DNA from 4 places in the Sphingobacterium sp. UBA3549 genome. Region 4 is predicted to be linked to each of the others. Evidence: riboswitches for the same ligand, from Rfam matches in the RefSeq annotation. Region 4 holds a riboswitch; each other region holds the start of a gene.
What was found. A riboswitch is a leader RNA that binds a small molecule or an ion and turns the genes downstream of it on or off. The one in region 4 is predicted to bind S-adenosylmethionine.
Positions count from the first base shown of each region.

Region 1 (5,704 bases), on a different contig from region 4:
AACGTTAATCATGAACCTGATTCGAGCAAAGAGGTTCAACGTAATACACCAAAAAAATCGATGCCCTTTTCTGATCAGATCGGTAATTATCAGCGCAATAAAGGCATTCCCCCAAAATCATATAAAGACAGTAAAATCTACATCGTCGGAAGTGGTATCGCAGGGATGTCCGCGGCTTATTATTTTATCCGTGACGGACATATTCCTGCGGAGAACATCACCTTTCTTGAACAGCTCCATGTGGAAGGTGGCTCGTTAGATGGTGCTGGCAACGCAGCCGATGGTTATATCATCCGCGGTGGCAGGGAAATGGATATGACCTATGAAAATCTTTGGGACATGTTTCAGGATATCCCTGCATTGGAGATGCCTGCCCCGTATAGTGTTTTGGACGAGTACCGTTTGATCAATGATAATGATCCCAATTACTCGAAAGCCAGGCTCATTCATAAATTGGGTAAAATAAAAGATTTCAGTAAATTTGAATTGAGCAAAATGGATCAGCTGGCCATCATTCGCCTGCTGCTCAAAAATAAAGAAGACTTAGATGACTTAACCATCGAAGACTACTTCAGCGAATCATTTTTATCCAGCAATTTCTGGACCTTCTGGCGTACCATGTTCGCTTTCGAAAACTGGCATAGTTTACTTGAGCTGAAATTGTACATGCATCGTTTTTTACATGCGATCGATGGACTGAACGACCTTTCGTCATTGGTATTCCCTAAATACAATCAATACGATACTTTTGTAACCCCATTGCGCAAAGTACTCCAAAGCAAAGGCGTAAACATTCAGTTTAATGTGCTGGTCAAAGACCTCGATATCCAAAGCAATACCGAAGGAAAAGTCGTGGAGGCGCTTATCACAGAACAAGATGGTAAAGCGGTGAAAATTCCAATTGGAAAAGACGATTTCGTCATTGTTACCACCGGATCAATGACCGAAGACACCTTTTATGGAGATAACAAAAACGCACCGATTATCGGTATCGACAACAGCAGCAGCGGTCAGAGTGCAGGCTGGAAGCTCTGGAAAAACCTTGCTGCCAAATCGACCATATTTGGTAGACCCGAAAAGTTCTGTAGTAAAATCGAAAAATCAGCATGGGAGTCTGCAACGCTGACTTGTAAGCCTTCGGCTTTAGTCGAAAAACTAAAAGAATATTCCGTCAACGACCCTTATTCCGGCAAAACAGTTACTGGCGGTATCATCACCATTACCGATTCCGATTGGCTGATGAGTTTCACCTGTAATAGACAGCCACACTTCCCTGGCCAACCGGATGATGTTCTTGTCTTGTGGGTATATGCCTTATTTATGGATAAAGAAGGAAATTACATTAAAAAGCCAATGCCCCAATGTACGGGAGATGAAATTCTAGCCGAGTTATGTTACCATCTGGGAATTATTGAGCAACTGGACGATGTTATCACAAATACCATTGTGCGTACGGCGTTTATGCCCTACATTACGTCTATGTTTATGCCTAGAGCAAAGGGTGACCGTCCAAGAGTTGTCCCTGAAGGCTGCAAAAATCTTGGCTTGGTCGGTCAGTTTGTCGAAACTAATAACGATGTGGTTTTTACCATGGAAAGCTCAGTACGTACAGCACGGATTGCCGTATATGAACTTTTAAACTTAAATAAACAGGTTCCAGATATCAATCCCCTTCAATACGACATCCGTCATCTCTTAAAAGCGGCCAAAACGTTAAATGACGACAAACCGTTTATAGGAGAAGGTTTACTGCGTAAACTATTGAAAGGCACTTATTTTGAACATATCCTACCGCTTGGTTCCGCGGACGAGGAAGAGCAGGAATCCTTTCTCACAGAACAGATCAGCAAATTCAAAGATTGGTTAAAAGGAATTAAAGGATAAGGATCACAGCATGCGCCATGGTTTCGCGGCGTATGTTTTTACGAATTGAAAAAAAATAATAACATCATGGACTTTAAAAATATTACGATAGCAGGCAGCGGAGTTTTAGGTTATCAAATTGCTTTCCAAGCTGCTTTTCATGGCTACGATGTCACCGTTTATGATATCAACGATGAGGTACTTGACAAAGCGAAAGCTAAATTTGATCTTATGGCGAAGGCCTTCGCACATGATCTTCATGCCAGTCAAGAACAATTGGCTTCAACCTTCGACAGACTCAGTTACGATTCAAACCTCACTTCGGCAGTAGCGAACGCAGATTTTCTGATCGAAGCAATTCCCGAAAATCCGGCGATTAAAATTAGTTTCTATAACGAGCTGGCAAAGGTCGCTCCTGCAAAAACCATCTTTGCGACAAACTCCTCAACGCTGCTACCAAGTCAGTTTGCTGAGGAGACCGGCCGCCCCAAACAGTTCTTGGCCTTACACTTTGCCAATGAGATCTGGAAGCACAATACAGCAGAAATTATGGGCCATCCAGGCACAGACAAAACAGTATTTGAGCAGGTGGTCAACTTTTCAAAATCCATTGGGATGGTTGCACTGCCACTGCATAAGGAGCAGCCTGGCTATATTGTAAACTCCTTACTTGTTCCGCTACTATCGGCAGCAACGGATCTTTTGGTCAACGAAGTAGCCGATGCCCAAACAATCGACAAGACTTGGATGGTTGCCACGGGAGCGCCAACGGGCCCCTTTGGCATACTCGATATCGTTGGCATCACAACTGCCTATAATATCAACAAAATGAGTGCCGAGGCAGCCAATGATCCCATAAAGATCAAAACTGTAGCCTATCTTAAAGAACATTTCATAGACAAGAACAAATTAGGCGTCGCTACCGGGGAAGGGTTCTATACCTATCCCAATCCAGCCTATCAATCGCCAGACTTTTTGAAGTAATGGACTGGCTTTCGAAAGAACGCGATTTCAATAAACAGCTCGTGCGCGATCTTACAAGATAACGGATAAATAAAGACTTGTTATAATCTACATAGAACGGCCTTTCAGATCATGATTCTGAAAGGCCGTTCTCAAAGATCTGCTTAACGTATTATCCATATAAGGAATCTTCAATTGCATTCCACAGTTGAATTCTTTTTTGCAGCGCAACTTTACTAATCTCCTTCATTTCCGTCCATTTAACCTCATCGTCCTTCGCAAGATCTGTTATCATCTGCATCGCCAATGGACCGTGTTCGTCGCCATCTAAATCAATATGGCGTTGAAAATAATAAATAAAACTGTCTAAATTGGCTGTAGGGAAATTCGCTTTAATTTCTTCTAAAATAGAGGTAAACATTCCGGGAATGAGGTCTTCACGTCCAAAGGTAAATGCCGCCGCAATTTTATGCACTTCACCCTCAGCTATTACTTCGAATGTAAAATTCAGAAAATCTTTGATTCGCCTGTCCAATGTTGTCAATGCTATAGCATCGAATATATTATCCGATTTTTTGGCATTGGCAATAAATTTATTGATCAAATGGAGGTCGGCTCCCATAGCAGACATTGCGTCGAGATACATCTCAAAATGGCTTAATCGACGTCCATCGATATATTCATCCGACTCCTCTGCCAATACAATTTCATTAATCAAATAGCGCGTTGAAGGATGTTCACTGGCGAACCATGGAAGTGTGGTACAGGTTAATTTGATCTGTAAAGCTTTTAATAAAGACATAAAATCCCATACAGCATACACATGCCCTTCGGTAAAAGAACGTAAATTTTTGATCGTTTTGATTTTACGGTATAAAGGGTGTTGCAATAATACTTCGCGTTCGGTAGCAATGTATTCGTTAATTTCCGCAATTCTATTCATGCCGCAAAAGTATTGTGTTCTCTCTGCTTTTTAAAGTATTTTCGATGAGATTACAGTAACATGATAAATTTCCCAATCAGTTAACCGCTTTATACCCAAATTAAAGTCAAAGCGACCAGCTTGTTTTGCTGCTGTTTTCGATTATCAGCGTTTAATAGCAGTAAAGACAAAAAAAGTTTTGTTATAAAAAATAATCTACTATCTTTGTAGAGTATTCAGAATTGCATGATGCAATACCAACCGAGTGAAGGCACCGCGGTGGTAAATTAATACGGGTTTCGACCAAAATAAACGTTACACAACGGTTATTTTCCCAAAGTAATCTGGATACAGTTTATGGTTTAATCCTTTAAATTTTTAAATTGTATGGCTACAACAACAAATCTTTACCAACACTTACTGGAAAAATTCAGTTATTATTCAACAGATGAACTGATCCAGCTCAACAACGACACCATTTTAGGACAAGGCTGGGGATCATCGAAAGCTACCTTCAGAACAGCTTTGATCAGTACATTCTCCAAAAGGGGGCTTGATCTTTCTAATATTATTTCCAAGGAAGACGGCTTTACGTCGGTGAAGCAGGTGCCTGTCCGTCTGGAACAAAATGTTTTGATTCCTTTACAGTAAAGCCCTATAAACAAAAAAAGAGTAGGCCTAGCCTACTCTTTTGTCAATGAGTGGTGATATCTTAATGTATGATTGAGCGAATGGGCTGTTTGCCGAGCGTCGTCTTTGTAGGACGAGAGATCGTCGCAATTTTGAATTTCTGCCACATCCACTTTCTTTCTTACTTTGCTGATGACCTGATTTAATTCCGATTTCCAGTTACCCGGATCGCCAAAATCGTCCATCCAATTTTTGTTGATAAACTTTTTGTAGTTCAAAAGCAAAATATACAATTCCTCACCACTACCGGCGCGATTGATTGACGTGCGCCAGTTCTCTAATTTTTCTTTAAAACTCATAACCAGCAATATATAAAAAAAATACTACTCGACCAAATATTCCCGATTTTTACCTTGCGTATTGACAAAGATCTGACAGTACAATCGCTTTTGCGTCGGAGTCGACAATTTCATAAAAACTGTTATCTTTATCACCGCAGCCTGAGCGCTTAAACGGTTGGAATTTAGTTGAAGACATAAGCATGCGAAATAATGACCTTCTATTTTCAATCGCATCAGTTCCAAGAAATAAATAATTAATTGATGACTAAACTTTATTGTGATTATTGGGTCTCATTAACAAGAGTAACATATGATCATTTGCTTTCAAATTTAACCCGATGCCCTATATGATGTCAAAAGTCCCATTTAAAACCATGCTCGTTCTTCTTTTGTTGACTACTGCCACACAGGCTATTTGTGCTAAAGTAGCGCATGCCAATTTTGCTACTTTTTTCTTTCAGGAACATCGGGGTGATGGTTACAGCAAAATCGGATCACGTATCTATTATCGTGGTAAAGAAATTGTCAATGCCAATGCCGGTTCTTTTCAGTTTTTAGGTGATGGTTATGCAAAAGACACCTGGAAAGTCTATTTTCGGGGGGCAGCTGTAGCCGATGCAAGTCCTTCTACTTTTCAGTCACTGGGTGACGGTTACGCTAGTGATGCCTGGAAGATCTATTTTTATGGCAGATCCTTATCGAATGTGACAGCGTCTTCCTTCAAGACGCTGGGAAATGGTTACAGCAAAGACGCATGGAAAGTCTACTATTTGGGCAAAGAAATTGCAGGAGCCAACTCCTCCAGCTTTGAAAACCTCGGTCGGGGTTATGCAAAAGATAATTGGTCAAGCTATTATCGGGGCGAAAAGAACGAGAGATTTGCTGGTCCTACCACACAGCCTCTTGGCGGTCAATATTCCAAGGACAATTGGTCTGTTTTCTATAAAAATCAGAAAGTGGAAGGGGCTTCTGCTTCAACGTTTGA
Region 1 is NZ_DFOE01000038.1:8,055-13,758, reverse strand. Features, by position in the region: gene B2W36_RS21205 (oleate hydratase) at 1-1,884, shown strand, start outside; gene B2W36_RS21200 (3-hydroxyacyl-CoA dehydrogenase) at 1,951-2,847, shown strand; gene B2W36_RS21195 (DUF3050 domain-containing protein) at 2,999-3,769, opposite strand; SAM-I-IV-variant riboswitch at 3,976-4,069, shown strand; gene B2W36_RS21190 (5-oxoprolinase) at 4,136-4,399, shown strand; gene B2W36_RS21185 (hypothetical protein) at 4,432-4,737, opposite strand; gene B2W36_RS21180 (DKNYY domain-containing protein) at 5,067-5,704, shown strand, end outside.
Region 1: linked by a shared signal. The riboswitch ahead of B2W36_RS21190 (5-oxoprolinase) and the one ahead of B2W36_RS18115 (O-acetylhomoserine aminocarboxypropyltransferase/cysteine synthase family protein) in region 4 are both predicted to bind S-adenosylmethionine.

Region 2 (5,704 bases), on a different contig from region 4:
ACCATCAATTGTACTTATCGTAAAATGACTATAATCATGTAAGATACGGCGATAAACACGGTGAGCTTTCTCCTGCACAAGATGTGAAGTCCAACCTGGCTGTTGTGCCAGTAATAACTTTCTGAAATCTTCAATTTTAGGGCTAGGATGGCCTGTTGCCAGGCCATGGAGTACCGATAGGATACGTTCCTTCATTTCGGCAGTTGCCTTATTGGTGAATGTCACCGCCAAAATTTCCTTATAGCTATTCTCGTTGGATAGGAGAAGGGTGAGATAATGTAAAGTCAAGCTAAAGGTTTTCCCCGAACCGGCTGAAGCTTTTAATATTTTTAATGGCGCAACGGATTTCATAGAATGAAGGTAGAAAGTAAAAAGTGAATTGGCAAAAATGAGGAAGATTATTTTAATTGAGAAAACAGCCTTAATTTGATTCTAATTTATTAACCAAATTATTGTTTTATGATATATACTGGTGTCGTAATATGAGTAGGTGTTGCCTTCGGGCGAAGCCAACAGCTGTACACATTACTTTAGGTGTTGACGGCAGAGCTGGTGCAATGAGATATGTTCTAAAAGGGGTGTTCAAGGTGTTAAGGATGTCATTTTCAGCGAAGTTTATAAAATTATGTTTATGAATAGAAAAAAATAACTATCTTTGCATCCCCTCTAGTATGAAGCTCGGGGGATATGTTGAATACATAAAATAAATTAAAAAATGGCAACTAAAATCAGATTGCAAAGACACGGTAAAAAAGGACGTCCTTTTTACCACGTAGTCGTAGCGGATTCTCGCGCTCCACGTGACGGTAAATTCATTGAACGTATTGGTTCTTACAACCCAAACACTAATCCAGCAACGATCGTTTTGGATTTTGAAAAAGCTTTGGACTGGATGAACAAAGGTGCTCAACCGACTGACACAGCTCGCGCTATCCTTTCTTACAAAGGTGTTCTTTACAAAAAACACTTGCAAGGTGGTGTGAAAAAAGGTGCTTTTGATGAAGCTGCTGCTGAAGCTAAATTTGCAGCCTGGACTGAAGCTAATGATGCAAGAATCTCTGGTAAAAAAGATGGTTTAGCACAAACTAAAGCTGATGCTAGAAATGCTGCTTTAGCTGCTGAAGCTAAGAAAAAAGAAGAAAAAGCTGCTGCTGTAGCTGCTAAAAATGCTCCTGTAGCGGAAGAAACTCCTGCTGAAGAGACTGAAGCTCCTGCATCAGAAGAAACTGAAGGTTAATTCTTTCATAAAGTATTCGAGAAAGCCGACTCAACCTTGAGCCGGCTTTTTTTGAAACAGCCTATAGGCTATAGTTTGCCATTATCATGTCTTACATCTAATTGCTAAATACGAAAATATGACTATTGATCAAAGCTTTTACATCGGTTATATCAGCAAAACAAGAGGGCTTAAAGGAGAAGTACAGCTATTTTTTGAATTCGAAGAATACGAGAGTTTGGATATGGATGTCGTCTTCGTGGAAGTGAACAAAAAGCTTGTTCCTTATTTTGTTGACGCCATCAAATTTCAAAAGAACAGTACCGCTTATGTGACATTCGAGGATGTGGATCATATTGATAAGGCTCAAATACTTGTACGTAAAAAGCTATATCTTTCCAATGATAAAATGCCGGAGCGTGATCCAGATGATTTTAGATATACGGATTTAATCGGTTTTTTAGTAATTGATGAAAACCATGGTGAACTGGGGAGAATAACAGATGTTCAGGAGTTTCCACAACAATTTGTTGCTACCGTAGATATGGATGGCAAGGAGCTGATGTTCCCACTTTCGGACGATTTGATCTTAGGTATTGATGGCGAAGAGGAGATTATTGAAGTTGAATTGCCAGAAGGCTTAGTGGATCTGTATAAAGAATAAGTATATCCTTAGGCTTATATAAATGAATAGCCTTTCATAGACTATCGCAGTAATTTATTATATTGGCATATATTATTTTGCCATAATTATTAATTGATTTTGAAATCGTTATTACTCCTGCTATTCCTATTTTCACTGTCTTCTTGTGCTTTCTTTGGAAAGAAAAAGGAGTTTCCTGAAGGTAATTATCAGATGATATTGGGCTATTCGAATGAGCAATATCATAAACTTAAGAGAGAATCTCCCCAGAATGTGGAGGCAAATACCTATGGGAATGATCCTACTTTATATCGGTCCTTTCTCTCACTCCATAATAAAGACCGCTTTGTCTTGGCGCTCGACGATATATTACTCTTCGGAAAGTATAGATTCAATGGTGACAGATTAGAGTTGACCGACGAGAAAAAAGGTAGCATCGCATTGGATATTGTTAAGGTAAAAAAAGATTTTATTCAGCTAAGAGGTGATTTTTCACAGTTTAACTCAGCGCGTGTACCTACTACCGAAAGACTTTATCTCAACTTTGCCTTAGATAAAACCCCTATACGCGAGACACCAAGCAAATTTGACAGTCAAGTGAATTTGTGGCGGAATGCTCCCGTAAGAGCAGAAAGTGAAAAGGAGGTCAAGGCGAGGGCATTGAATTTTGTTGATTATTCCATCGCTTACTTTCAACATATATCAAGTTCTGGTACACATCACGATTATCGAATGGATGGTGTTGAATCGCCAATTATTTATGCTGAGAACGGTATTGTGCTCAAGGCGTGGACAGATGTGCCGGAATCTTGGAAAGAGTTGTTTTACAATGAACAAGATGCATTGATCGCCTATCGCTATTTATTTGATGGCTTTAAATATGCATCGAAAGAGGAATACCACGTAACAGGACTTTTATTAATCACATTTTATCTCAAAAATCTACGGAATTCCCTGGCAGCGCATCTTTAGCCAATGATTCTCGATCCTTACTTTCGCCTGTTTTTTTAACATTTTTTGGTGGTGCATACATTTCTTTTGTTGCGTGTAAGCAGAGCCCAAAGGTCTTATTGCCCTATTTTCGGTGCCATTTTAGTCTTTTCGAAAAAATATTTTTGTCTTTTGATTTTTTAAAACGATATTAGCAACGCTTATAGAGAAAGGCCGAGGGAATAGACCCGTTGAAGCCTTAGCAACCTGTATTGTTCAAGGTGCTAAATTCTACCCTACTCCATGTGGGAAAGATAAGTTACATGAAGATAAACGATTCCTCGACGTGTGCGTTTCGATATAAGCCAACCAAACTAAAAAACAGTTTTTTAATGAAGATTATCGATCATATCCAGAATGCCAAAGGAAAAACATTATTTTCTTTTGAGCTATTGCCACCGGCGAAAGGGCAGGGCATCCAAAGTATTTTTAAAACCATGGATGAACTGATGGAGTTTAAACCTCCTTTTATCGACGTAACTTACCACCGGGAAGATTATATCTATAAAGAGCATGCAAGTGGATTACTGGAACGCGTTTCCTATCGCAAACGTCCTGGGACAGTGGCGATATGTGCAGCAATCATGAATAAATATAAAGTTGATGCTGTGCCCCATTTGATATGTGGTGGTTTTACTAAGGAGGAAACCGAAAATGCACTGATCGATTTGAACTTCCTGGGTATAGATAATGTCTTAGTATTGCGCGGAGATGCACGTAAGGGCGATGCTGATTTTATTCCGACGGATGGTGGACATGCTTTTGCAACAGACCTATTGGAACAGGTTGCTGATATGAATAAAGGAAAGTATCTGCATGAGGATATTGTCACATCGGAAAAGACTGATTTTTGCATCGGTGTAGCAGGTTACCCCGAAAAACACTTTGAATCGCCAAATTTTAATACTGACTTTAAATATCTGAAACAAAAAGTCGATATGGGGGCGGAATTTATTGTAACTCAAATGTTCTTTAATGTCGAAAAATATAAGGAATTTGTTACTAAATGTAGAGATAATGGAATACATGTGCCTATTATTCCAGGATTAAAGCCACTGACAACTAAAAAGCAGCTCGTGACCTTACCACGAATATTTCATCTCGATATTCCAGAAGAACTGAGCGATGCTGTTTCGGAATGTAAAACGAATGCCGACGTCAGACAAGTCGGAGAAGAGTGGTTAGTACAACAATGTCAGGAGCTGATCAAGTTTGGTGCTCCGGTTTTACATTTCTATACGATGAGTAATCCGGGTCCAACAAAGAAAATTGTAGAAAAACTAGCCTAACTCATAAAAATACCCGCGAAAGGGAGCTGATAAGCTCCCTTTTTCATTGTTAAGATATCCTATAATTGACCTTATAGCCGAGTCGTCGTGTTGGTAACGGAGTCATTTGCGTGCGTGCAAGTGTCAGTGTGTTTATTGTCAGGTACTTGTGTTAAATAGTGTTAATTAACATATTGGAATCAGGATAACTTTTTAACTTAAAGTCCTAAAAAGGATTTTAATAGAAGACCAATTGACCTTATGACGTACAACAGAATAAATTCTCTACTGGGTTTTGCTTGCGGACTCATTGCCACATGTGTATACATTGCTACCGTGGAAAAGACGGTAAGCTGGTGGGATTGTGGTGAATTCATTGCCTGTGCTTACAAGCTGGAAGTAGCACACCAACCTGGGGCACCATTGTTTCTTCTGATTCAGAATGTATTTTCAAACTTGGCTTTGGGTAATGCAGGTAAAATCGCCTATTGGATGAATATCGGATCGGCAATTTGCAGCGGGCTTACGGTTACATTTTTATTTTGGACGATAACAGCAATTGCCAAGAAGATACTCCGCGAAGACAAATACGCACCTTTATCCAACTGCTTGCAGATCTTCGGCGCAGGAATTGTTGGTGCAATGGCATTTAGTTTCAGCGATTCATTTTGGTATTCGGCCGTAGAATCCGAAGTTTATGCGATGTCGTCCTTGTGTACAGCAGTTGTGTTTTGGGGGATATTAAAATGGGAAGCTCGTGCTGATGAAGAAGGTAGTGATCGTTGGCTGGTATTTATCGGTTTTGTTATGGGGCTTTCTATTGGAGTCCATTTATTGAATCTTTTGGCTATCCCAGCGATAGCGATGGTGGTCTATTTCAGAAAAGCAACTCAGGTGAGTGCGAAAGGTACCTTAAAAGCGTTTGTAGTAGGTGTACTGATCCTGGGAGCCGTTTTGTGGGGTATTATTCAATGGTTGGTTGGCCTGGCTGCTAAAGTTGACCTTGTATTTGTAAACTCACTTGGAATGGGATTTGGTTCCGGAATTTTCTTCTCGTGCTCATTGCTGGTAGGATTGATAGTTTGCGGTTTGTATTATTCGTATACAAAGCGCAAATACACGCTCAACACCGCTTTGTTAGTTTTTTGTTTTGTTTTATTTGGATACAGTTCCTACACCATGGTCATGATCCGGGGAAAAGCAAATCCATCCTTGAATAATAATGCGCCGGATAATGTATTTTCTTTTTTGGGATATTTGAGCCGGGAACAATATGTCCGGGAGCCATTGCTCAAAGGCCCGTATTATGATTCGCAAGTGGTTGGTGTAAAGAGTAAGACAGGCTATCGGAAAGATCAATCGGCGTATGTACCCTTTACACAGATAGACAAATATCAATTTGATAAGGAAACCTTTTTCCCGCGTATCTACAGCCAAGATGGAAACCATCAAGCCTATTATAGAAGTTACCTCAATTTGAAAGAGGGAGAGCAACCACAATTCTCCGACAATTTTAAATTCTTTTTCAATTTTCAGCTTGGCGATATGTATACGCGCTATTTCTTATGGAATTTTGTCGGTAGACAG
Region 2 is NZ_DFOE01000037.1:316,319-322,022, forward strand. Features, by position in the region: gene B2W36_RS20145 (UvrD-helicase domain-containing protein) at 1-351, opposite strand, end outside; gene B2W36_RS20150 (30S ribosomal protein S16) at 716-1,237, shown strand; gene rimM (ribosome maturation factor RimM) at 1,356-1,880, shown strand; gene B2W36_RS20160 (hypothetical protein) at 1,980-2,831, shown strand; SAM riboswitch class I at 3,008-3,110, shown strand; gene metF (methylenetetrahydrofolate reductase [NAD(P)H]) at 3,182-4,138, shown strand; gene B2W36_RS20170 (DUF2723 domain-containing protein) at 4,379-5,704, shown strand, end outside.
Region 2: linked by a shared signal. The riboswitch ahead of metF (methylenetetrahydrofolate reductase [NAD(P)H]) and the one ahead of B2W36_RS18115 (O-acetylhomoserine aminocarboxypropyltransferase/cysteine synthase family protein) in region 4 are both predicted to bind S-adenosylmethionine.

Region 3 (5,704 bases), on a different contig from region 4:
AAATATAGGCACTATTGAAGATATTGCTTAAAAAAGACGGTAGTGCAATCTTAAAAAAATCTGCAATAATGATATAGCCTATGAAACTTCCTAGAAAAAATAGTCCAACAGCATGTATTACAATTATTCTTTTTAGGTGCTTACTGTATAAAGCGTCTTTGTTTTGTTTCGTATAGCCCATAATTGCTGGGACCAATAACCCTAATAATGGATTGATCAGAAAGGTAAGCGATGCTAAATATAAAGCTTTAATACTTCCTGTTTGATTGTTGTCGATACTGATTTGATTTATATTTGGCATAATGAGTTGTTCTAGAGGTATTTCCAAAATTTGACTAATTTGTTTGAGACTAAATCCACTGATTTCTTCAGTGCCTTTTTCTATGCGTTGCACCGTTCTTAGCGATACACCTGCTTGATCGGCGAGTTCCTGTTGCGTTAATCCCTTACGTTTTCTTGATAGTTTGATGAATTGATTAGCTGATTGATTTTCCATAGTCCAAATATGAGGAAATAGTCGTTAAATTTTAGCGAAATTGATGCGACAATAATGCGCCAATAGCACCTTGTAGGATTTAAGCGATTAATAATCACAAGTTTTTGGGAATTTGGTAAATATTTTGAATCTTTGTAATTCAATAGATTAATTAATAAAAACGGAAGAATATGTTTGCTATATTAGAAAATCCCGCTTCGTCCACAGAGAAGATTCTCGGGAATATTCTTCAGAATACGGCCCTTTCCTAATCTTCTTTCTTAATACGTTAAATAACCTACGTTGCTATTGGCTAAAACTTGGCGCTCTAAATAGTAGTCCATTTTTCCAATGTGCTTAGCTTATTATGGAATTTTAAAAATCCAGTTACTTTCAAGTGTTATTATGAAAGCTGGATATGAATGTTATGTTTTAGAAAATTTTATGAATTCAGTAAATAAATATGTCCTTCAGGCGCTGGATAACTATCCTATATATTTGGAGGAGACCATGGAGTCCTTATCCTATGCACTGTCTTATGATGAGTCCAATACAATGGCGCTGTGTTTGATGGGAAGAGTTCACGCCGAGCAGTTGTTTGATTATGAGCAGGCAAAAAGGTACTTCCAGGAAGCTTTGGCGCATAATGTGCAGGCAGTGGAAGTATATCCTTATTTTATTCAGACATTGATTGATATGGGAGAATATGAAGCTGCAAAAAAGACGATTAAATTTGCTTTGACACTTCCGGCGATGCCCTTGGCAGGGATCTGGATAAAGAAAGCACTTCTATTTGAAAAAATGAGAAAATACAAAAAGGCGTTGAAGGCGTTAAAGATGGCGAAACTTGAAAATGTTGATCTTGATTTTTCGTCAAGCCTGAAGTCTATTGAGGATCGGATTAAGGGGAAACAGGAAATTAGTAAAGGAAGTGGGAAAAATAGTAAGAAAGAAGGTAATACTGTTCGTTAATAGGATCACGATCTGGATACAATTTTAGATTAATATGAGTACAATAAAAAAGCCCTAGGTGAAATTTCACCCAGGGCTTTATCAATATAGTTTAAGAATTATTCTGCTCTTAAGATTTTGGCAGCTTCTACCATAGACTCTAAAGCTGCTTTGGTCTCTGGCCAAGCACGGGTCTTCAATCCGCAGTCAGGATTAACCCAAAGTTGTTCTGCCGGCACTACTGCTTTTGCTTTACGCAATAGATCTACCATCTCGTCTTTGCTGGGTACACGTGGAGAGTGAATATCATAAACACCTGGACCAATATCATTTGGATATTTAAAGTCTCCAGCGAAAGCATTCAATAATTTCATTTGAGAACGTGAAGTCTCGATCGTGATAACGTCAGCGTCCATTGCAGCGATATCTTCGATTACATTATTGAATTCTGAATAACACATGTGTGTGTGGATTTGTGTATCGTCTTCTACATTTGAAGAAGAAACACGGAAAGCACGTACTGCCCAGTTCAAGTAATCTTTTTGATCAGCTTTACGTAAAGGTAATCCTTCCCGGATAGCTGGTTCATCAATTTGGATGATTTTGATACCTGCTTTTTCCAAGGCTTGTACTTCATCCAAGATGGCCAATGCAATTTGGTAAGTCGTTGTTGAACGCGGTTGATCGTTACGAACAAAAGACCATTGTAAGATTGTTACAGGACCTGTTAACATACCTTTCACCGGACGGTTTGTCAATGATTGTGCGTAAGATGACCAACGTACAGTCATATCTTCTGGACGGTAGACATCACCATAGATAATTGGAGGTTTAACACAGCGAGAACCGTAAGACTGAACCCAGCCGTTTTGTGTGAAAGCGTATCCGGCTAATTGTTCACCGAAGTATTCCACCATGTCATTACGCTCGAATTCCCCATGTACCAAAACATCGATGTCCAATTGCTCTTGAAGGCGGATGGTGTTTTCAGTTTCTTCTGCGATTGCTTTATCGTATTCCGCTTGTGTAATAGCACCTTTTTTCAAATCTGCTCTCCATTTACGAACATCTTTTGTTTGTGGAAAAGAACCTATCGTTGTGGTAGGGAATGCCGGCAAGTTAAATTTCGCTTGTTGCGCTGCTTTACGGTCTGCAAATGCTGAAGTACGTTTTGCATCGTCATCAGTGATATTGCTTGTACGTGTTTTAACTTCAGGTTTGTGAATTAATGGAGAAGTGCGACGGCTTTCAGCAGCAGCTTTGTTCGCTTCAAAACGTTTCGCTGTTTCCGCATCAACTTCGCCTTCTGCCAGTACAGCTAAGTCTTTTACTTCAGCTAATTTTTGTTTGGCAAAGGCTAACCAATTTTTTACTTCAGCAGGTAATGATTGTTCATTATGCTCATTATCTAGGTCAAAAGGAACATGCAATAAAGATGAAGAAGGAGCCACCCAAACGCGGTCTTTTCCTAATGCATCAACTGCTTGCTTGATTTTAACCAATGACTTTTCGTAATCGTTTTTCCAGATGTTACGGCCTTCAACAATACCTAAAGATAATGTCAATGAAGCGGGAACTTTAGCTAAAACGGTATCCAGTTGGTTTTCACCACGGACAAGATCCAAATGTAAAGCATGAATAGGCAAATTAACCGCGATATCTTCGTTATCTTTTAACGCTTCGAAATAAGTGGTAGCGATTAATTTGATGTTTTTTGCTGCAGCAGCTAATTTTTCAAAAGTAGGCTGATATAGCGCTTTTACTTTAGCATCTAAATCCAATGCTAAGAAAGGTTCGTCAATCTGAACATATTGCGCACCAGCTTCAGCTAGTTTAGACAATATTTGCTCATATACAGGGACAAGTTTATCCAATAAATCGATCCTGTCGAAGCCAGCTTCTTTTTCTTTACCGATCAATAGGTAAGTGATCGGACCAAGTAAAACTGGTTTAGTATCAATGCCCAATGATTTTGCCTCGTTGTATTCATTTAAGAATTTTTCAGAAGTCAATTTGAATTCTTGATCTTTTGTGAATTCTGGTACCATGTAGTGGTAGTTTGTGTCCAACCACTTGGTCATTTCCATTGCAGTTACGTCAATTCCTTCTTGTTGGAAACCGCGGGCCATTGCAAAATATAGATCTAAGCTGTAATTGTTGTCTACTTTATTCAATAAAGAATGGTAACGAGCAGGAATTGCACCAACAGTGAGGGTTAAATCCAATACTTGATCGTAAAAAGAGAAATCATTGGAAGGAATCAAATCTATTCCAGCATCTTTTTGTGTTTTCCAATTGCCTTCACGAATTTTTTTTGCTGTGTCCAATAATTCCTCAACAGAAGATTTTTTAGCCCAATAGGCCTCATTGGCTTTTTTCAATTCGCGGAACGCGCCCACACGAGGGTAACCTAAATTGTTAGTCAATAACATAATGAATGTTTTTAATATTTCTTTTTCAACTATATTTCTTGCTAGAGAGAGAAGGACACACTAGAATTCGGTGACTTCGGCTTATCATTCCCTTATCAAATAGGGTAGAATTTAGCACCTTGTCAAGGGACAGGTTGCTAAGGCTTCATCGGGTCTATTCCCTCTGCCTTTCTCTATAAGCGACGCTAAGTTAGCACATTTCTTTTTGAAATGCAAATTTTTTATAAAAGTGCGTCTATTTTTTATATTCTACTAAGAATGAAATTGTTTTGTTCTTTTATTTTCATCCATGAATTTGTGTATGTCATGCACCAATACGCTGTGCAGCATAAAAAAGGGGAATGACTGTATTTCTCATTCCCCCTTTTTTTTAGCTTACCAAAAGTTTGTAACCTTTTCCGTGCACGTTGACAATCTCCACTTTACTATCCTCTTTCAGGTATTTTCGAAGTTTACTGAGAAAGACATCCATACTTCTACCAGTAAAATAGTTGTCATCATGCCATATTTTTAATAAAGCCTCCTCTCTTGTCAATACATCATTTTTCTTTAGGCAGAGCAGGCGTAATAGTTCAGCTTCTTTAGTCGATAGTTTCTGCATCTGCCCTTTATAGGAAATCTGCTGACTTGTGTAATCAAAGAAATAATCGCCAATTTCAAATTTGTCTGCAACTACCTCTTCTTCTTTATCCCGAACACTGCGTTTTAGCAGGGCATTGATGCGAAGTAACAATTCCTCAACCCGAAACGGCTTGGTGATATAATCATCTCCTCCAAGTTCAAAAGCTTCAGTTTTATCTTCCATCATACCTTTCGCTGTGGCAAAGATTATTGGAACAGTATTGTTTGTTTTTCTGATTTCACGTCCAACAGAGAAGCCGTCTTTCTTAGGCATCATGACATCGAAGATGCAGAGGTCATAGTTATTTTTCTTGAATTGGGATATTGCTTCATCACCATCTGTACATAGTGTGACGTCAAATTTTCCCTTTAATTCGAGATAGTCTTTTAAAAGATCCCCCAAATTAGGATCGTCTTCTGCTAATAATATCTTTTGCATAATGAATACTTTAATTTTAACGAATTCCCTTGATGCTGATAAATCAGCTTCCTCTACCTTTGAAATTCTTTTACAGAGGAAATATACAAAAAAGGAACCTTTTATTTTTTTGTAGGCAAAATTACTTCAAAGGTCGTGCCCTTATCTTTTTCGCTTTTAACCGTAATTTTTCCGTTCAGTCTCCTCAGAATATCTTGTACATAACTTAGACCAAGACCAAATCCTTTTACATTGTGGACATTGCCTGTCGGTATCCGGTAAAATTGGTCAAAAATCTTTTGAAGGTGATCTCGGCTCATACCGATACCGTTGTCAGCTATAGTGACCACAATACTATCCCCGACGTTTTTTGATTGTATACTCACATGTAGATCACCTTTATTGTATTTAATTGCATTATCCAATAGGTTATAAAATACGTTTGAGAAATGCAGTTCGTCGCCAACGACGACATCTTTCGTGGCTGCCAGATCAATAGTGAATTTTCCGCCAATATTTTGCATTCTCAGTTGCATACTGTCCGTAACAGCAGAAACAAGATCGTTAATATGAACATCTACCTGATCTAGTTTTAAGGTTTCTTTTTCTAATCGTGCTAAATCAAGTACACGTTCGATGTGATTTCCTAATCTAACGTTCTCGTCGTAGATGATATTGGCTAATTTTTGAACGCGTTTATGGTCGGCATTGATATCGGGATCCTTAAGCGATTCACTAGCAATCATGATAGTCGCAACTGGCGTCTTAAACTCATGTGTCATATTATTGATAAAATCTGTTTTCATC
Region 3 is NZ_DFOE01000017.1:187,118-192,821, forward strand. Features, by position in the region: gene B2W36_RS09530 (helix-turn-helix domain-containing protein) at 1-496, opposite strand, end outside; gene B2W36_RS09535 (tetratricopeptide repeat protein) at 920-1,447, shown strand; gene metE (5-methyltetrahydropteroyltriglutamate--homocysteine S-methyltransferase) at 1,546-3,858, opposite strand; SAM riboswitch class I at 3,937-4,040, opposite strand; gene B2W36_RS09545 (response regulator transcription factor) at 4,229-4,918, opposite strand; gene B2W36_RS09550 (sensor histidine kinase) at 5,020-5,704, opposite strand, start outside.
Region 3: linked by a shared signal. The riboswitch ahead of metE (5-methyltetrahydropteroyltriglutamate--homocysteine S-methyltransferase) and the one ahead of B2W36_RS18115 (O-acetylhomoserine aminocarboxypropyltransferase/cysteine synthase family protein) in region 4 are both predicted to bind S-adenosylmethionine.

Region 4 (5,704 bases):
TATTACCGTTTTTAATGACGAACTTCTTGATTTCCAGATTAAGATTTTTGGTTTTGATAATATCATAAAGACCTTGGCCTACAACACCAAATCCAAACATCCCTATTGTTAATTTATTGCTCATATCTCTTCTTATATTCTCTTATTATATTGTTCAATCTCTTATACTAATTCAGGAACACATGCTTTCTCCGCTCTCAGAAAGTGGCTAATAGTTTCCGTTAGTTTTGTTGTTTCGATTAAAAAGCCGTCATGACCATAGGTTGATTCAATCTCTTCGTAACGAGCATTGGGAATATGCTGTGCTATGAATTGTTGCTCTTGTGGAGGAAACAATAAATCTGTATTGACACTTAATACCAATGTTGGACAGCTAATGCTTGCTAATGCAGATTCAATAGACAATCTACCGCGCCCCAAATTGTGGCTATCCATTGCTTTAGTCAGGAAATAATAGCTGTAAGCATTGTAGCGGTTTACTAATTTTTCCCCCTGATAGTTTTGATAAGATGACGCTTTGTAGTCGCCTAGCTTATTATTATCATTTTCGCTCTGCGTATTACTATAGGTTGTATAATTACGGTACGACAGCAATGCCATTGAACGTGCCACCTTTAGTCCCTTAGCACCGCCATCAGGATGGTTGGCATAAAAGGTGCGGTCGGTTGTAATGGCAAGGCGTTGGCTCTCATTGAATGCAATACCCCATGGTGAATGAACAGCATTTGTGCCAACGACGATTAAATGATCGATTGCGATTGTGTTGGACGCCGCCCATTCCAATGCCTGCTGCCCCCCTAATGAGCCCCCGATCAGAACGTTAATACGCTTGATTTCCAGATGGTCAGCAAGAAATTGGTGTGCACAGGCCAAATCTTTTACCGTAAACTCCGGAAATGATAGATAATAGGGGTGCCCAGTGGATGGGTTAATAGACAATGGGTTGCTACTGCTATAGGCCGACCCAATGACGTTGGCGCAGATGATATAATAGTCGCTCGGGTCAAATAAGTCATCGGTTCCAAAAAGGCCCGGCCACCAATCCAAGACGTTCGCATTGGCCGTTAGGGCATGACATACCCAGATCACATTGCTGCGATCTGGATTAAGTTTGCCAAACGTCTCATAACTGATTTGTAAATCAGTAAGCTCTCGTCCATTTTCAAATACAAAAGGCTTCGGGTGCAGATAAATATGCTTACTCATTTTACATTTAAATTTTATAGCCGACTAAAGTCTAATTAGTTGATTTTATCAAAAGCTTGCTGTAAATCTGCTTTGATGTCATCAATATGTTCTATTCCCACTGACAGGCGCAATAGTCCTTTGAACACACCCGCATGCGCTTGATCTTCGTCACTCAATTGTTGGTGGGTCGTTGCGGCTGGATGAATAATCAGCGATTTAGTATCGCCTACGTTAGCTAAATGACTGATTAATTCTAAACTGTCGATAAAGTCATTGGCTTTCTGTGCTGCATCGCCCTTTAGCTGGAAAGAAAGCACTGCGCCGTACCCATTTTTAAGATATTTTTGCGCATTAGCGAAACTTGGAGAGCTTTTTAATCCTGGATAATTTACCTTTTCTACCTGAGGGTGGGCCTCAAGCCATCTAGCGATTTCCAACGTGTTGTCGACATGCCGTTGTACACGTAAAGACAATGTTTCAAGGCCTTGTAACAACAAGAATGAATTGAAAGGAGAGAGTGCTGGTCCAAAATCTCTCAATCCCTCTACACGTGCGCGAATTGCAAATTGTATATTGCCAAATGGGCCATTTTCACCAAAAATATCTGAAAAGACCAATCCGTGATAGCCCTCAGATGGTTCAGAAAATTGTGGGTACTTCCCATTTCCCCAGTTATAGTTACCTCCATCAACGATGACGCCGCCAATGCTTGTTCCATGCCCACCAATCCATTTCGTTGCCGATTCAACGACCACATTTGCGCCATACTCTAAAGGTTTAAATAAATAACCCCCAGCTCCAAATGTGTTGTCAACAATTAATGGCAAATCGTATTTTTTGGCTACAGCGGCAATTTTTTCAAAATCAGGAATATTGAAGCTTGGGTTCCCTATTGTCTCGACATAGATTGCCTTAGTTTTATCGTCAATGAGCGCTTCTATTTTATCAGCTTCAGCATCGGTGGCAAAACGAGCTTCAATACCTAGCCGTTTAAATGCAACTTTGAATTGATTGAATGTACCTCCATATAAGTTGGACCCTGCAACGAAATTGTCACCGCTTTCAAGAATATTATTTAATGCAATAAACTGCGCTGCCTGACCAGATGCAACTGCGACTGCGGAAACACCACCTTCTAAAGCTGCAATCCGTTGTTCAAATACATCCGTAGTTGGATTCATGATCCGGGTATAAATGTTTCCAAACTGTTTTAATGCGAATAGATTGGCCCCATGTTCTGCATTTTCAAAGACAAAAGATGTTGTTTGATATATAGGAACTGCTCTGGATCCTGTGGTAGGATCAGCGACTTGGCCAGCATGAACCTGTAGTGTTTCGAATTTCAAATTTTTGTTAGAAGACATAATAGATCAGATTTTAAGGTTTCAAAAAAGAATTTGTAAAGGTAAAAGAGAAGCATACACACCTACTTGGAAGGTCTGTCAAATCGTTATCCAAGAAAAAGGAAATGATTTTTAACAAGCAGGGAAGTGTGTATGCATACGCATTCGCATCGATACTTTTTTACGATGTAGTACACTTTTGCTGTTCGCAAGGTTCAGTTGTATTGAACCTGAATTTTTAATGGATTTCAGTAATTTAATAAGCATTGTCTTATATCATTTATATGCTCCAAAACGATATTATTTTGGACAGGAATTGGCACCTTTTCAAGCAAATTGAAGGTTGCCAGTGGGTCATTGAGCCAGTCTCTCGCCACTTCTTTATAAATCAAGACCTACTGATTAAGGAAGGTGTTGATTAGAAATCTTCTTTCGAAGACGACACAAATATAAACTTCTTTTTTATTAAAGCAAAAGAAATACGTTTTTTTTACTTAAAAGAGCGTTACTTCGGGAGCTGTAATCGCATATTTGTTATTCAATATTGATACATAAATACATAGCTTGCCTTTATGGTTTTCTTAAGTTGATATTTTCTGCCAGCTGATCTAAGTAGGTTAAAAGGGGTTTTAAAGCATCAATTCTGCAGTGTATACCCTGTTGTATGTCGTGATTCGCTTTTCTACCTAACGATATGGAGAGACCAACCAAATGCGAATTGATGCGATAGGAGAGTGCTTGAAAATGATGGATATGGGACCAGTCTACCCACTTGTGTTCAGGTTCCTTCTTCATTTGATTGATCGCATCGGAAAAGAGAGCCATGGCAGTCTGTGCTTTTTTCCGAGCCAGTCGAATGTCGAACGAACTTTGCAGATCATCAGATAGGCGTTTGTTGATAATTTGAAAATAATGGTGGTTATATAATGCGACCTCTTTTGCCAAGTGGACCATGCTCGTGCTTTGGCGTACGGGTATCAAAAAATAGCCCGCTATTGCCAGCAGCGCACCAACTAAAGTAAAAATTATTCTACTGCCTAAAATGATATTAATATTTCCTTCAAATAAGTTTAATGCGATGACTATGCCTAGCGTAATAAAGATCACACTGACCATATAATTTGATCGGTTGAATAGGAAGAATCCAAATAATCCAATAGCGGCAATTTGAAGAAGAACGGGCAGAAAGTCAATGGAGACCAAACAGAGTATTCCGACGGCAATTCCCGAAAGTGTACCTAGTATGCGTTCTATATTGCGTGTTTTGGTCATTGAAAATGCAGGTCTCGCAACGATGGCAATAGTGAGTAAGATCCAATAAGTATATTTAAAATCCAAGAAAGAAATGCCGATCAATGCGCCTGTTCCGAAGAGAACGGCCATCCGGAGTGCAAAACGGAAAATTGGATTATGGAGATTGAGTCTGCTCTTGATATCACTTAAATTACGCAAAGGACGATTGATAAATTGCTGATACTCATTGGTGTCAATTTTGTTTTTGATTTCTTGATTTTGATAAAAAGCAACTTGAATCCGTTTGAGAACTTCAATAATAGCTTCAATATTACGGATGATGGAAGCGAGAATACCATCTGCTGGGGCAGTCTGTTGTTCTTGAATCTCCTTTAGATCCAACAACAGCGCATTGATTTTACTGTGGTTATCGTAGCGCTGCTCTGCATAGCGAAACCTTTTATTAGGCTGCGAAAAACTATCGATTTCCAAGGCCAGTAATGTTATGCTACGACGAATTATGGGAAGGCTACCGGTATCCAGCAAATTTTTTCGAATGGCATCATAGTCATGATCCAATGCAATAATTAATTCGTGTAAATCAATTAATCCATAGACCTGACTAAGCCAATAGTTGCTTTTGTGCCAGCGTTGGCTTATGATTTTTTCTTCCCTGAATAAGAGGGATCTGATTTGCTCCTGTTGTTCACTGATCTGACCATAAATTTTTCCGACGCGGCTGTAAGTCAAGTCCAGCGGAATATCCGGATCGTAAGATTCAGAACGTATCAATAGAAATTGAGATAAACCGTGAAACCCATTGGCCATGGCGTGTTTTAAAGAGCGATAGGGTTGTATGTAAGCCTGCAATAGACTAAAGAAATAATAGATGCTGGCGCCTGCAGTAATTTGTAAGCTCACTGAAAGCGGATGTTGAGGGGCCATGCCGATGACAAAGCTCATCAGAATCAATGTCATGTTCCCAATTGCGGCATAACGGGGGCCTAAAACCCCGTAAAAAGTGCAGATAAAGCCTGCGGAACTCAATAAAATAACCAGCGGCCAATGATAAGGAAAAAGAAAGGCTGTAAGAAGCGAAGCAATAAAGAAAGTGGGAATACAAACAAGAGCGGAAGAAAATTTATCTTTCCGATTACCTGGAGGATCGGTTAATGTAGTCAATAATGATCCCACCCCAATACCGATGGCTGCGTTTGCTGGTGCACCCAACAGATAGATCGCCAAACTCGGCAAAATGCTGATAGATACATTGCGCAAAGCATCGCCAGTATGTTCTCCCTGGATGAATCGGATAATATGGATATAAAAAAGGTAGAATCTTTTCTTTAATGATTCAATGCTCATCAATCAGTTTACTAATTTTCGCCGTAAAAATACAAATATTATGCTTAATATTTGTATTATACATTTTATTTGTTTTGAATTTTGTTTATTTTTTGAATTTTTATTTTGATTCGATGTGCTTTTCTTGCGCTGTGCTTCTTGGAGATTCAAGATTAGCTGGGATGATTTTACCGGCTTTAGCATCGATCAGTGAAGGATATGGTTTACCGATGTTATTTGGCTGTCTACCGAGTGAATCGGACGATCTATCTATTTCTACTAGTCAATGTGTAATGAATATACGAGGTTTGTTGTCATTATTATGAAGTTGACTATCTAATCGATAGCCTAAAGAAACTACATTATGAAACCACAAAAAATTAAATTGCTCTTATTTTCACTTTTTTTAGTCCTGTTTTCTATTGCCGGACCCGTTTCAGCACAGTCTGACGGGGTAAGATTACATACAGTCGTTGTTGGACAAGACAACCAGCCTATTGTGGCTGCAAATATTTCACTATTTCGGAAGCCCAATGATATCTTATTAAAGGGAACTTTATCCAACGAAAATGGAGAAATTGTGTTGTCTGCGATCC
Region 4 is NZ_DFOE01000035.1:121,637-127,340, forward strand. Features, by position in the region: gene B2W36_RS18105 (homoserine dehydrogenase) at 1-124, opposite strand, end outside; gene B2W36_RS18110 (homoserine O-acetyltransferase family protein) at 163-1,206, opposite strand; gene B2W36_RS18115 (O-acetylhomoserine aminocarboxypropyltransferase/cysteine synthase family protein) at 1,242-2,552, opposite strand; SAM riboswitch class I at 2,809-2,921, opposite strand; gene B2W36_RS18120 (FUSC family protein) at 3,102-5,129, opposite strand; gene B2W36_RS18125 (TonB-dependent receptor) at 5,473-5,704, shown strand, end outside.